DNA from 3 places in the Paenibacillus andongensis genome. Region 2 is predicted to be linked to each of the others. Evidence: riboswitches for the same ligand, from Rfam matches in the RefSeq annotation. Region 2 holds a riboswitch; each other region holds the start of a gene.
What was found. Region 2 has a riboswitch for cyclic di-AMP ahead of NYR53_RS04685 (C40 family peptidase). Riboswitches for the same ligand answer to the same signal wherever they lie in the genome.
Positions count from the first base shown of each region.

Region 1: another riboswitch for cyclic di-AMP. It lies ahead of NYR53_RS34335 (stalk domain-containing protein); the one in region 2 lies ahead of NYR53_RS04685 (C40 family peptidase).
Region 3: another riboswitch for cyclic di-AMP. It lies ahead of NYR53_RS18585 (hypothetical protein); the one in region 2 lies ahead of NYR53_RS04685 (C40 family peptidase).

Region 1 covers NZ_CP104467.1:1,514,468-1,519,312, forward strand. The annotation lists gene NYR53_RS07005 (CapA family protein) at 1-579, shown strand, start outside; gene NYR53_RS07010 (DHH family phosphoesterase) at 659-1,864, shown strand; gene NYR53_RS07015 (hypothetical protein) at 1,950-2,120, shown strand; gene NYR53_RS34335 (stalk domain-containing protein) at 2,248-3,036, opposite strand; cyclic di-AMP (ydaO/yuaA leader) riboswitch at 3,041-3,193, opposite strand; gene NYR53_RS07030 (hypothetical protein) at 3,357-3,647, shown strand; gene NYR53_RS07035 (PspA/IM30 family protein) at 3,675-4,307, shown strand; gene liaF (cell wall-active antibiotics response protein LiaF) at 4,481-4,845, shown strand, end outside.
Region 2 covers NZ_CP104467.1:1,017,105-1,021,949, forward strand. The annotation lists gene NYR53_RS04650 (hypothetical protein) at 221-676, shown strand; gene NYR53_RS04655 (AIM24 family protein) at 704-1,402, shown strand; tRNA gene NYR53_RS04660 (tRNA-Gly) at 1,505-1,579, shown strand; tRNA gene NYR53_RS04665 (tRNA-Arg) at 1,588-1,664, shown strand; tRNA gene NYR53_RS04670 (tRNA-Pro) at 1,681-1,757, shown strand; tRNA gene NYR53_RS04675 (tRNA-Gly) at 1,776-1,846, shown strand; partial or broken gene NYR53_RS04680 (permease) at 2,220-2,815, shown strand; cyclic di-AMP (ydaO/yuaA leader) riboswitch at 2,882-3,041, shown strand; gene NYR53_RS04685 (C40 family peptidase) at 3,044-3,934, shown strand; gene NYR53_RS04690 (hypothetical protein) at 4,181-4,777, shown strand; gene NYR53_RS04695 (stalk domain-containing protein) at 4,774-4,845, opposite strand, start outside.
Region 3 covers NZ_CP104467.1:4,124,023-4,128,867, reverse strand. The annotation lists gene NYR53_RS18600 (AzlC family ABC transporter permease) at 1-88, shown strand, start outside; gene NYR53_RS18595 (branched-chain amino acid transporter permease) at 79-411, shown strand; gene NYR53_RS18590 (DUF3231 family protein) at 685-1,719, shown strand; cyclic di-AMP (ydaO/yuaA leader) riboswitch at 1,986-2,122, shown strand; gene NYR53_RS18585 (hypothetical protein) at 2,210-2,596, shown strand; partial or broken gene NYR53_RS18580 (cation:proton antiporter) at 2,949-3,709, shown strand; gene NYR53_RS18570 (nuclear transport factor 2 family protein) at 4,266-4,748, shown strand; gene NYR53_RS18565 (alpha/beta hydrolase) at 4,767-4,845, shown strand, end outside.

The DNA of each region.
Region 1 (4,845 bases), 500 kb from region 2:
CTTTCCTATGCAAATGGGCTCAACGGTATTCCTATACCAAAAAGTAAACCATGGTTGGTTAATCTAGTTCGAACAAAAAAAATTGTTCAGGATATTCATAATTTGAAAAAAAAGGTAGATCTGGTGATCGTATATTTGCATTTCGGAAATGAATACCATCATTCTCCAAACTTGCAGCAGAAGCAATTGGTCAAACATTTGTTTAAACATGGAGCGAATATTATTTTGGGATCGCACCCGCATGTTCTTCAACCGTTAGACTCTCGAGGGAAGAAACAATTCGTTATTTATTCGTTAGGTAATTTTATATCTACTAAATTAAAGAATAACCACAACACACAGAGCAGCATTATTCTTAATATTAATGTCAAAAAAGATAATGAAGGAAAAATAAGCATAAACGGGATTCATTATATTCCGACATTGGTGCATCGAAAACTTCAAAATGGTCGTAAAAAAACCGAAGTTATCCCAATTCGAGAAGCGCTGAGTGAAAACAATCCAAATTTGAAAGAAAAACAGCGAGAACGAATAAAAAAAATGGTAGAGCATTCGATCAAAATATTGAAGGGGATATAATGATTGGTACCATTAACACCGAATAAAGTGACTTGATCAAGGGCACGTTAATGGAAATCATTAACAGGAGGGTGTGTCCTTGTATCATTTGTATACTCATAATGATCTGGATGGAGTAGGTTGCGGTATAATAGCTCGATTAGCATTCGGGGAAAAGGTAGAAATTCGATATAACTCTGTCGGAGGGTTGAATCTACAAGTAAAGCGCTTTTTAGAAAAATCAAGAAAAAAGAGCTATTTGTTTATCACCGACTTATCCGTGGATGAAACGAATGAACAAGGACTTAACGAGTTTGCGAAATCGGGTGGGAAAGTAAAACTTATTGATCATCATAAAACCTCACTTCATTTAAACAAATATTCGTGGGGAATGGTTCAGATCGCGTATGAAGATGGAAAACTCGCTTCTGCAACTTCTCTATTCTATGAGTATCTGATCCAGAACGGATTGTTGAAGCCGATGAAGGGATTAGATGAATTCGTCGAATTGGTCCGTCAGTATGATACTTGGGAATGGGAACAGAATGAATACATGAAGGCCAAGCGATTAAACGATCTCTTTTATTTAATTTCCATCGAAGAATTTGAGGAAAAAATGGTAGCTCGCATTCAGCAAAGTGAGAACTTTGCATTCGATCCCTTTGAAGAAAAAATTTTGGATATGGAAGAAGAAAAAATCGAACGCTATGTGCGCAGAAAAAAGAGAGAAATCATCCACTCCCGTATTAATGATCATCATGTAGGCATCGTTCATGCGGAATCCTATCATTCTGAACTTGGAAACGATCTAGGCAAAGAAAATCCTCATCTGGATTATATCGCAATCATGAATATGGGCGGTAAGAAGATAAGCTTTCGAACGATTCACGATCACATCGATGTCTCGGAAATTGCGGGTCTTTATGGAGGAGGGGGCCATGCTAAAGCTTCCGGTTGCTCAATGACAGAAGAAGCTTATCAGTGGTATGTAGCAAAGCCATTTCCGATGGAGCCCATTCGCGCGGATGCGAATAAAAATACATTTAACACGAAAAATTCTGTTTATGGATCCCTTTATGAGAATAGAAATGAACAACAAGTGTTTATTTTTCCTTCAGGAGGCAAGTGGGAAGTCGATGTGGATGGGGCCCTATCCAACCAACATTTTAGTACTTTCGAAGAGGCGGAACGTTATGTCAAAAGAGATTATGCAGCTTGGTTAGTTCGGGACGAAACGTATGTTGCCTTCCTAATGGAGCATATGGCGGCAAGAAAAACAAAAACCCTCGAGGGTAGTTCAGTATGATAAGGAACGACGCCAGTTCCAGATAACTGGGATAAAATGCAAGCCTCCTCCTCATACTAACTATGAGACAATGGAGGTGAACGCTATGCCCAAAAATGAAGCCGATCCCAAGTATGACCGCGAAGATAACCGAGCAGATAAGAAAAAAAATCAGCAGAATAACGCTAATTTTACTGAAGAGGCGCAAACGCTATCGAGCCACAATGCCGATGATTTCGTCCCAAGTTTAAATGGTATTCCCAAAAATCAAGTTTAAGTAACAACAGGCTGCTCTTCTAGCACTTTTGGGAGAGCAGTTTTTCTGTTTTTCCCACCTTAAATAAAAAAAGCTGATTTCTTGAGAAGTACATCTCAGAAACCAAGCTTTTTTTGTTATAAGCCGTTTAATTTAGTTTGTACACTTTAATGGTTTGGATACCAAATTTCTGCAAAGATTGCTTAGATCCTGGGATAAAGATATCAATACGTTTGCCTTTGATTGCACCGCCTGTATCTGTTGCATAAGCATACATGCCGCCTGCAGGAAGGCCGTTGAAATTATAACCTTCTATATAGAGCTTAGACCCTAGAGGAATCACAGAGGGATCTACAGCAACGGTTCCAATACCTAATGGATTACCCATATAATCCATAGCTCCGTAGCCGCCATTTTCAGAAGGATCTGCTGAATAGGCAGTAGATTGAAATAATTCATAATCTGGCTTATGCTGATTGCCATCTTTACTTAGAATAGCTATTTTGCTGCTAGCGTCCCACTGAACAGGAATTTCGGATGCTTTGCTTAGGAAACGAAGAGGCACGTATACGCGTCCGTTTTGGAATTCCGCATGTGTGTCCATCTCGACAGGGGTGCTATCGATTTTGGCTTCTTTTTGTCCCGATACTAAGGTGATCGAATGTTTGTTGTTATTTAGCGTGACTTTGATCTCATCGCCTTCTTTTTGCCACTTCACATCATAACCAAGCTTCTCCGTTACAAAACGAATCGGTACTTGGGTAGCATGATTATCATCCAGAAATGGCTGAGCATCCGGAAATTGAACGAGCTCATCATTGACTTGCACTTTCACATCCATCTCTGCAGCATGCGCCGAAAATGGGGAAAGAAAGCCTCCTGCCAACACTGTTAAAGACACAGCAAGGCTAGTTAACCCTTTAGTAATTGTATGCAATTGGTAATCCTCCTTCAATGAGCCTTCGAGGTTAGTTGACGGGTTCGGGAAGAAGGTTCTCCCTAGTCTGCTCTTTTGAAGAGCAAATATTCACCCCATGTAAATCGTCCCCCGTACCGGCACTTTGTCTGTGCACCGGACTCGGCTTCAAATAGTTTAGCATTCGAGGCTCTGTGGGACAACGACCAAAATATGGATGGAGGTCTTAGAGTGTACTAGACTTAGGTCTAGGTACAAAAACAGTCGCGAGTCCGTTTTGACGGTTATCTGTTTCAGGTACGATAGAAGCATGAAGAATATGTGAAGGGCGGTAAGCAAAAATGAGTATGGATCGATCTAAAGGGTTGGCTTTGGTTTTAATCACAGCAGGTTTACTTATTTGTCTGCATCAGTTTGGTGGTCACATTCATTTAATGGGGTTGTTATTCCCGGCAGCTCTGCTTGGATTAGGCTATGTAGGCATTCAGAATGGGAAGAAAATTGGATGGTTTATTGCCGGCTTGGGCGGATTGATACTGACCATTAAACTATCGGGCTTTATCGCGATCGCTTTCGCAGTATGTATAGTGTTGTATGGATTTCATTTATTGAAGAAACGAAATGAATATTAATTTTCAAGCAAATGGAGGTGTAACTTCATGAATATATTGAATCGGATTGGCAAAATAGCTGAAGCTGCATGGCAAGAAACGGCAAGCAAGCTTGAGCAACATGAACGGGGGGGCAGCGTGATAGATAAGCTTGAACAGCGCTATGAGGAGGCGCTGCAGCGAACCATTGAGCTGCGACGCCACATTGTGAACGCAGAGGAGATGGCGCAGCTGCGCGGCGAGCAAGCCGAGCTGGCAATGCGCGCCGGCGATGAAGAGCTCGCGCGGCTAGCGCTGCAAGAGAAGCAGCGCGAGGAAGCCGCTTGCGAGCTCTACCGCGCGCAGTACGCGGGCAGCCAGGATGTGTGCCTGGCGCTCGCGGATGAACTGCGCGGGCTGCGTGCGGGGCGCGCAGCCGAGGGGCCTCGGGTGCAGCCGCCGAGCAGCGGGCTGCACGAGAAAGAGGCTCGCGACGCATGGCGCGAGCTGGAAGTGACCGGCCGCGAGCTCGGCCGGGAAGCGCTGCAGGGGCTCCGCGAAGCGGGTCGCCTGTCGCAAGAGACGCTGAAGGAAGCCAGCGGCAACCTTCAGCAGGAACTGCGCACGCTGCGCGGCAAGTTCCAGCAGGAGTGGCAGCAGCATCGCTCCAGCGATGACACTGACCCGCGCGGCAAGAAATAGCCGCGTGTTATCCCTCCAGCGCCAAGTAAGTAGGCGCAGAGGGGCCCTTGACCTCCATGATTCATGCGGAAGCCTTGCCGCGCAAGGATTTGCATCTTGGAGGTCGTCCATTCTTATGGTATGCTAGGAATCTATATGAACTAATTTAAAAGTCAGCCAGAGGAGGTGCAGCGATGGGAGAAGAAACTAAAAGCAACCGTAACCGCAATACAGCACTAGTGCTGATTGGAGCCGGTCTTTTTTTGCTTCTAGATCATACGATAGGCTTTTTCCCCATTCTTGCCATAATCCTCATCTTGCTAGGCATTCATCGGGTGCGTTCACGCAAAGAGCGCAAAGGTTATGTACTGATAGGCATAGGGGCAGTGATTTTATTCGGTGATCATATTACCATCGTGTTTTCTATTGTCTTAATTTCGCTAGGTTTGTTTTTCATACGATCTAAGCAAGTACACAAAGACGACACGTATATGCAAAAGCAGAAATTGGTGGATAGCGTCCGATTAGGCCGTGAGCCTTGGATTTTACGTAACAGTTC
Region 2 (4,845 bases):
CTTTATAAGAAAGAGGAGAAAGACTTTACTGTAGCCAAGCTAGGAGGCTTATGGTGGGTGGATGGAACTGACCGTTATCTCGGATATCAAGTATGAATCACTGCATGAGGGAGCTTGTGTACAAATGCTTCATGTGGGGCCTTATGTAGAAGTGGTGAAGGGGTGACTTTTGCGGTAAAATAGAAGAATATGTCGATATAAACGAGGGGAGAGACGGCAGATGCAGATACGTTTTTTGGCGGGAGCTATAAAAGTCGTTGGCCTACTAGTCATCTTGTTCGGATTTATGTATCCAGCCTCTGCTGTCCAAGCCTCATGGTTGGATCGGGTGAAAGACATCTATCAATTGCCTGAGAATGTGGAACAAATTCAGAAAGACTATGAGTCTACGAAACAGCAATTAGAGGATCAGAAGGACAAGCTTTCCGAAGCCATACGGCATTCGCAAGAAACAGAAGAGCGGCTTCTAGGGCAAAACGAAACGCTTAAAAGGGAAAATGAACAATTGCAAGAGCGCTTGAAGGCCATGGAACAAGTCGATTTAGATAAAGATAAGCGAAATCGGAAATTAACTTATATGGTTGTGACGGCTATTTTGCTGATTGTTTTTTATTTTGTGCTTGGCCGTGTGTTTCGATTCATGGTTTGGCGGAGGCAGAAGCGCGGAATGAGATAGATGTAGTCTACGAGGAGGTCGGCGTGTATGGAGGTATCTTTCGAGGAAGTAAGCTCACATGCAAAGATAGCCACGTTGTGCATCGAACAGGGTGAGTCTGTTCATGTCCTGCATCCGAACCAAATTGTCGCTTTTCAAGGGAAGTCTGAGCAGAGAGAAGATTCTTTCATGAAACTGCCGAGTATGTATAGGAAGAAGCGTTTTGTCCAGTCACGGCTGCATGGTCCTGCCAATGTCATGCTAGGGCTGCCTGAAGGGTATAGCATGGCTGTTATACCAATAGATGCGGATGATGATCTTCTGTATGAATTCCGACATGTTTTATTTTACACAGAGGGAGTCAGCTACGCTTCTCATCTGCAAAATGTTAAGAATACACTGATTACGCAGGATTTCGTGAAAATGCAATTTAGAGGTCCAGGTAAACTAGGTCTTCTGACGGCAGGACCCATTTATCAAATGGCTTTGGATGTTAAGCAGCCCTTATATGTCGATACAAGCTGTCTTGTTGCCTATCCGCGGAACGCTCAGCTGCGTCTGTGTGTGTACGGCAACACATTGGCCAGTCAGCATATGAATTATCATTGGGAAATGACGGGACAAGGCTATGTTCTCATGCAGCCCTGCAAGCCAGATCGTAAATTGGATGAGCATATGAAAAATGACAGTTTATTGCGTCGCATTGCCAAAGAAGTACTGCCGTTTGGCGGGATTTTCATTAAATAAAAAAAGGTAAGAAAAAACATTTGCATTTGTCCTTAATTCCTGATATATTATTCCTTGTCGCCTCGGAGAAACGTTAGCGAGAATGACAGGTAATTGTACGATGCGGAAGTGGCTCAGCGGTAGAGCATCGCCTTGCCAAGGCGAGGGTCGCGGGTTCGATCCCCGTCTTCCGCTCCAATTCATTTGCGCCCTTAGCTCAGCTGGATAGAGTATTTGACTACGAATCAAAAGGTCGGGAGTTCGAATCTCTCAGGGCGCGCCATTTTCATTTAACGCTTCGGGACGTAGCTCAGCTTGGTAGAGCACCTGCTTTGGGAGCAGGGGGTCGCATGTTCAAATCGTGTCGTCCCGACCATCAATCCCTTTATAGTACGCGGGCGTAGTTTAATGGTAGAACTTCAGCCTTCCAAGCTGATCGCGTGGGTTCGATTCCCATCGCCCGCTTAACAGTAAGTGATCAAGACCACCTTCGGGTGGTCTTTTTCTTTTTTAGAGTAAAAGAAAGGGAAGGATACCCCTTATTTAATGCGGTTAGTTCGCTTTTTGGTTTACGGGGCAGTCGGATTAGGATGCCTGTATGAGTGCTTTTTCCTGTTTATAAGTCCGGTAGCTTGAACCTTGGCGTTCAGGCTTCTTCTTTGTGCTGGAAAAAAAACTTGCCAAAACTAATTATATTAGTTAATATGCTAATTAAATTAGGATTCGGAAAGGGATGGTGCTCGACATGTCATTTATTGTATTTATGCTCTTATTTACAGTGTTATGTGGCTGGCTGGAAAGCCGAGTTCTCAATCGCTCGAAAAGGGAGGGAATGTAAATGTTTGCTGGACATTTTGGGCTTGCTGCAGCAGTGAAAGCAAGAACACCGGAGGTGCCGATCTGGGCGCTCATGCTTGTACTCAGCTGCTTGATGTTGTATTCGTACCCTTATTTCTTTCTGGCGCTGAAACGATCGATACAAGCATCGGTACGGGTTATGGGGAAGGGATTATTCACGCTGATTATACACACTCATTAGTTGGGGCATTACTCATTGCTATCTTATCGGGACTATTGGCTTGGAAGTTATGGGGCAAAAGAGGAGGCGCGGCTATAGGAGCGCTTACCTTCAGTCACTGGATACTTGATCTTCTCGTTCATCGTGCAGATATGCCATTCTTACCGGGAAATGCTGGAGGACTTCCATTAGTAGGATTTAGACTGTGGCAGTGGCCGTGGGTGAGTGCTTCTCTTGAGATTATTCTCGTGGTTGCAGGGTCTATTCTTTACTATCGCACACTTCGTAAAACCGCTAAACTGTCAAAACATATGACAACAGACGGTAACTTAATTTGGCGTACACGTCTTGCGGGAGGAGTCATGGCCGTTCTGTTGATTGCTTCTTTTATTTCAGACTTTGTCTTGCATCTATAACTCCGTGGAAACTATTACCACTATGCAAAAGTTGAAACTAACTGTCTAACTATGCTAGTCTAACATAGACAAAAAATGCCGAATCTCGGAGCAGCAAAAGCTCTGGTACGGGGGACTTCTTTATTTGGGGTGAATGAATGCTCAGCTGTTTTAATAAACTGAGCGCGCTAGGGAAACCTCTTCCCGAACCCGTCAACTAACCTCGGAGGCTTCAAGGAGGAACAATTTTTGAAACTTTTTACAAAAAGCTTTATTTGTTCATGCGCACTTGTTTGTGCGGCAGTATCCATGTTTTCCGCTTCTTCGGTTCAAGCAGCATCATCTACATCCACTGTGAAAGTCCAGGTCAACGATGAGTTGATTAAGTTTCCAGAAGTAGAGCCGTTTATTGACAGCACAGGAACGTTGCAAGTTCCTCTACGCGTACTATCTGAGAAATTAGGTTATCAAGTAGGCTGGGCGAAGCAAGAAAGCGAAATAGTGGTCACGTTGGTGAACAAGCAGCAGACGATTCAACTGACTACCGACGAGAAGCAAGCGATCGTTAACAGCAAGAAGATTAGTCTGGAAAGCAGTCCAACGCTTTATCAAGGTAATACGTATGTACCCTTGCGTTTCATTACTGAAACATTCGGTTCTCCGATTGAATGGAATGAAGCGAATCGTATTGCGATTGTGGATGTCGATGGCAAGTCGCACAAGCCAGCCTGGATTGCACCGCCACCAGCACCAGCTCCAAAGGTTGCAGCGGTAGTTACACCATCCATATCTGCTCAAATCGTGCAAACAGCAAACACATTTATGGGTACGCCATACGTTTGGGGAGGTACAACACCCAGCGGGTTTGATTGTTCCGGATTTGTGCGCTATTTGTACGAAGCTAAAGGTATTGATCTACCCAGAACTTCGGTCCAAATGTACGATGAAGCAGGAACCAGGGTTATGGACTTGAAGGCTGGAGATCTTGTGTTTTTTGCTTCGGGCAGTGTAAATCATGTTGGTATTTATCTGGGAAATGATCAATTCATTTCGGCGACAACGTCTAGAGGCGTAAGGATAGATAGTCTCGCCAGTTCATACTGGGGATCCAGATATGTGGGAGCCAAAAGAGTTCTGTAAGTAAGCCATGTAGTGAAAAAGGATTAAAAATATCGGGCATTTGTTTTCTATGAATCTTTCGAATGAGAGCATAGAAGGCAGATGTTCTTTTTTTATGCGAAATATTGCGATTTTTATCGAAATTTTATGGTTTTTAGCCTATAATGAAGAAATGTTTGGAAGAAAGCAGGTGACACGAACGGCATGCAATTAAGTGTCTGGAAAAGTTGGTTTTATAAAAAAAGACATTCGAATAGAGCAAATAGCATGTATATCGTGGAAAAAGGTCCTGCCATACCGGAGGAGATTCAGGGAGTCATTGATCGATTTTTCCTTACGTATAATCATTTCAAAGGGGCAAGAAGCCTACAGACGGATACGTTTATAAAAGAAGTATTTTACGCAACGAAACAGGATCCTAAGGATCAAAGGTCGATTGAAGAGATGGAAGCCTATATTCAGCAGAAAAATGTGCACCGATTGCGATTGAAATCTTATATTGTCGATGAGTATCTTCGCATAGGCGAGAAGGTTTGCATGATTGGTGTAACGAGGGAATTCAGTAATAATCAGAGAAATCGCGTGCTTTATTTTCTAATAAAAGAGGATCAGTCTTGGCGCTTTCATCATATCGCAAGGTCTCACCATGGGAATGTTCTAGATAAGTTTCAAGTGAATGAGCAAACCGGGTTCGTAGTTGGAGATGATAAAGCCGCTCTCCTCTTTCTGACACACTCCGGGTCTGCCGATGCCTCCACCTTTATATTGGGTGATTATGTGCATGTGGAAGGTTATTTGGAAGTGGAGCAAGAGGTGAGCAGCCAACTGTATTACCGTATTGTACGAATGAATCGAGTGCACTAAAAACGAAGTGAAGCCCGGTAAAGCTGTGGATCCCACTGGATCTGTCCGCCTAAAGATTCAATAATGGC
Region 3 (4,845 bases), 3.1 Mb from region 2:
TATCCTCCCTTCCATGATCATCATTCTCTTCTTACTTACTTTGATGAGGATGCAGCCAGAGAAAACAGGTGAACGTATATGTCAATGACTTTAATAGAGCGAATGATTACGATAGCAATGGTTGTTCTGGGAACCATGATGACCAGATTTATTCCATTTATTATTTTTCCTTCGGGTCGGACCACTCCAAGTTATGTGCAGTATCTCGGCAAAGTATTGCCCTCAGCAGCTCTAGGGTTACTAGTTGTCTATAATATCAAAGATGTCCAATTTTTATCCGGTGACCATGGTGTACCCGAATTGTTTTCAATTGTTGTCGTTGCTTTGCTGCATATTTGGAAAAGGAATATGTTTTTATCCATAGCAAGCGGTACTCTCGTCTATATGTTTTTGATTCAATTCATATTTTAGAAGTGAGGAATAATAATGGCCTTCCAATCAAGAACCGAACAAGTACCATCGATTTCAAAACTGAACATTTGTTTCTGTGGGGTAGGTTCAATGGCAGAGGCTTTAGTCCGAGGAATTACTGCTAAAAATTTGACGAATATAAATTAAAGGGCAGCAAAGTTGAGCGTGCAATACAGCAAGCTTCGGATGCTACGATGAATATATATATAGCAGACTGGATAACAATAATAAAAATAAAATTAAAAATAAAAATACCCATAAATGGGGGATGAAATGGAAGCTATAAAACCGATAAAGTTAATCTCCACAAGAACAAACAAGACAAAAATGGACGAAAAATTAACTTCGGCTGAAGTTGGAAAACTTTGGGCTACTTATATTGGGAATTCAATGGCCAAATGTGTTTTGAGCTATTTTCTTCAAAATATTGAGGATCAAGAAATAAAAAAAACTGTAGAATACGCGCTATTTTTATCTGAACAAATGGTTCAAACCATCAAAGAAATATTAAACAAGGAGAATCATCCTGTTCCTGTTGGTTTCACTGAAGACGATGTAAACTTAGGGGCGCCTCGGCTATTCTCGGATGAATTTTATCTTCATTACTTGAAGTATGCAGCAAAAGCCGGGATGAGCATTTATGCAATTGCTGTACCACTAATGAGTAGACACGATGTGAGAACATTTTTTACAAACTGCTTGGAAGTGACAATCAAACTAATAAATCAGGTCAACGACGTTTTAATCATAAAAGGTTCATTCGTTAAAGCTCCTTACATACCGATCCCGAAAAAGATAGAAATTGTGAAAAAACAAAGTTACCTTAACGGTTTCTTAGGACATGTCAGACCACTTCACGCATTAGAAATTACCCACCTTTACGATAATATTCAAAATAATGTGACAAGCAAATCCTTACTCATCGGATTCAGACAAGTAACCAAATTAGATGAGGTTAGAGAATTTCTACATAGAGGTGAGAAAATCACCTCGAACCATATAGAAACTTGGAGCCAGCTCCTTGAAGATGAAGGATTGCAGTCCCATCCCGCATTGGACCACTTAGTAACGAATTCTTCTTTTTCTCCATTTTCAGATAAATTGATGGTATTTCATAAGGTGGATATGTTTTCGATGAAGATCAGATCGTATGGTAATTCTTTAGCTGTTGACGGAAGGCATGATATTGCGGCGAAATATGCAGGATTTCTATTGGACGTAGGACGTTTCGCAGAGGATGGAGCCAAACTAATGATAAATCATGAGTGGATGGAGCAGCCACCACATGCATCTGGCCGAGATGCTTAGCATCAAATGTATAAGAACAAGTTTACATTAAAATACGGGATCTTCGCCGCCAAATAGTCTACAAAGAGGATCAGCCGTGGCGGGTCCTCTTTATACTTTTCTTTTGAAAGCTGGTTCCAAACGGTCAGTACCGCAGTGAACGGAATTTCGTATAATTGGCCCGATACAGTTTAATAGAACTATTAATTGAGAATAGACATAAAAATATAAGTAAATATTACTATTGTTTCTAAGTATGTATTGGGGTAAATTGATAAAATAAGAATAATCATACTACGCTTAATTCTTTAGATTAAAGAAGCGGGGGAACCAAGTTTTCTGGGGTGAGTACATTTTTTAAGTGTTAGGGTTAACTTTCGACCCGAATCCGTCAGCTAACTTCGTCAGCGTAGAAAGAAAATGATAGAAACATTAAATGGGTCCTTTATATTTAAGGGCTTTATTCCCTCGCTTCCTTTTTTCGTTCAAGAGAAAAAAGGAGGAACTAGACATGCTTCTTAAGAGAGTAACCAAAGAGGTGAAGAACCTTTTTCAATCGAAAAGATCAAACACTTCTGTACAACGTCAAGAAGAGATTCTTCACTTAAAGCGACGGCTGGAGGAGTTCGACATTCAATTTTCCAATTTGGCGTATAGGCCATCTGGCGTCGAAACACAGACTTTATTGGAAATAAGCAAAACAGTCGGACAAAACAATGACTTACTAAACCAACTAAGTATGGAAAGGGAATTAGCGGTTCAACAATTACTAGCCAATCGCGTCGGCATTTCTTTAAAAATTTTGAAGGAACATCACAAATTTATCGTAACCATGGCTCATATTTTTGGTGGTCCGTATCCTTGCCTCAGAGAGTACATAAAAAGCAGTATTATATGAGTTTCGTTGAAGGAGAAAGCTGTGTTTTTTCGACAGAAAACGATACTTGAAATAAAGCAGGCAGCTGAGGCAGCCTGCTTTTTTAATTGAACTAAAGGGTGGGATTATGGAAAAATGAGTCCAAAATCCTTCGGTTATTTAGTGCAAAAGTGGAGGCGGGTAGTTATAATAACGAATCGGACTAGCATACCTTAATAAGGAATGGGGGGACTTATTATTAGTATGGGGCATGGTGCTTTATTACCTCTTTTTTGGCTGTTTCTATGTATATTTGTCGTGCAAATGCTACTTAGCAGAATGAAAGGGTTCCGGATTCCTTCCGAAGATCGGGCAAAACCCTCTTATTATCGGATTGTTAGTCTTTGTAGGGACCACTTTGTTGGCTTTTCTGTTAGGAATAAGAATTCACCAAATAGACCCCTTAACAAAGTCCTGGATGATAACGCTTATTCTTTTGACAACCTCACTCGGGATTGTAATGCCGGTCCTCAAGGAAACGGGAGTAATCAAAAGCCAATATGGCCAACTGCTTCTAACGTCCGCAATTATCGCCGATCTCCTCACTATGATCATTCTTTCTATCATTGGAGGATCCTACCATACTGGATTTACGTGGCGTCAGGCTTCCGTAGGTTTGCTTCTGCCTTTATCCGTAATTATCTATCAGGCCATAATCAGATTGAGGAAAACCTCATTTTGGCATAAGGAATTCCACAAAAATTCCGTCGTCCGATTGCAGGGGCTGCTGGCTGTTCTCGGCCTTTATGGAATCATCACAGATATGACAGGTTCGGAGGTTATTCTAGGCAGTTTTTTGGCTGGGTTTCTTCTAGCAAGTTTTCATCTACATGATCATCATCCGTTTAAGGAGCAGTTAGAAGGGATAGGCTATGGCTTGATTATTCCTATTTTCTTCGTCATGGTCGGCGGAAGGCTCTGGCAGGCGGATTCTTGCTATCATCTCGTATGACATTAATCGTTGTTGCGGCATCGATCGGCATGAGATTGGGAGTTATTAATAAGGGAATTCAAGATGCAGTCATTGTGATCGCCATCATTACTTCTGTGCTATCTCCAATGATCTTCTCTATGAGCATTACGAAACCGTCTTAGCTCTGCGAAATGAGCGGACCTTGTGCTCCACACGGTTAAGGATGTGAGCCTAGCCCTGGATTTCAGGGATGAGGCGCAGTTGATGAAGAGGAGCAGGTGGGGTTCAGGAAGGAAGGTCTGCCTTATATGAAAGTAGATTTTTTCGCTGACAAATTTGGGTTTGCGTGCATTGATTTGGAACACTTCATGAATATTTGAATGAACAGCGAAAAGACGATCGCTATTCCTAAAATTAGGAATAGCAATCGTCTTTTGTTTTGTTCGGGGTAGCCATTTCTCAAAAACCATAAGTTTATCAGTGGCCTCTTTTCTTCCTAGGTATTTTTTCTTTGTTTACAAAATGGGGTCTTGACCAGAATGAAAATTTCCTCTGATTTGGTTTTTTTGTACAAAAACAAGAATGTAATGTGCAAGAGAATGGATTATGGATTCGTTATTCTGAGATAGAAATAAAATAATTCCGATATCGCGAGGAGGAGTCCCAATGAATCTTTGAATGAAATAGATGGTCAGCGAAGCGAAGTTAATATTCATTTAAGCTCAGGAGGTATGAAACATGAACAACACACAAGTACAATTCGACTGGATGAACAAAATGGCTATTATCGAAACGGTGTCCAAATTTGCTTATTACGCCGACCATCGGCAATGGGAGGATTTGCAGCAGCTTTTCACAGAAGAAGTGAAGGTTGACTATACATCCTTGGCTGGAGGCGAGCCGGTCACGATCCCGGCAAACGTACTTATGGATAGTTGGAATAAAGTATTAACGCCATTAAAGGCGACACAGCACTTGATTTCTAATCATATCATCGACTTCGATAACGAGCATCAAGCAACATGCCGTGCATACTTTCAAGCACAGCATGAATTTCCGAATCCTTTTGGCGGAAGTCAGTGGACTTTGGGGGGGAAATACTTGTTCCTCTTCGTTAAGGAAAACACCCAATGGAAAATATCTGAACTGGTCATGACTGCTGTATGGGCTAATGGCAATCAAAATATTATGAACTTGGCAAGTCAACAGCTAAATATTTAAAAAAGGGAGTTGATATAGATGGAGAAAATATCGTTTCAAGCAGATGGTTTGACAGTTGTGGGGCAAGTTTTCCTGCCACAAAGCGCTGTAAGAGGCG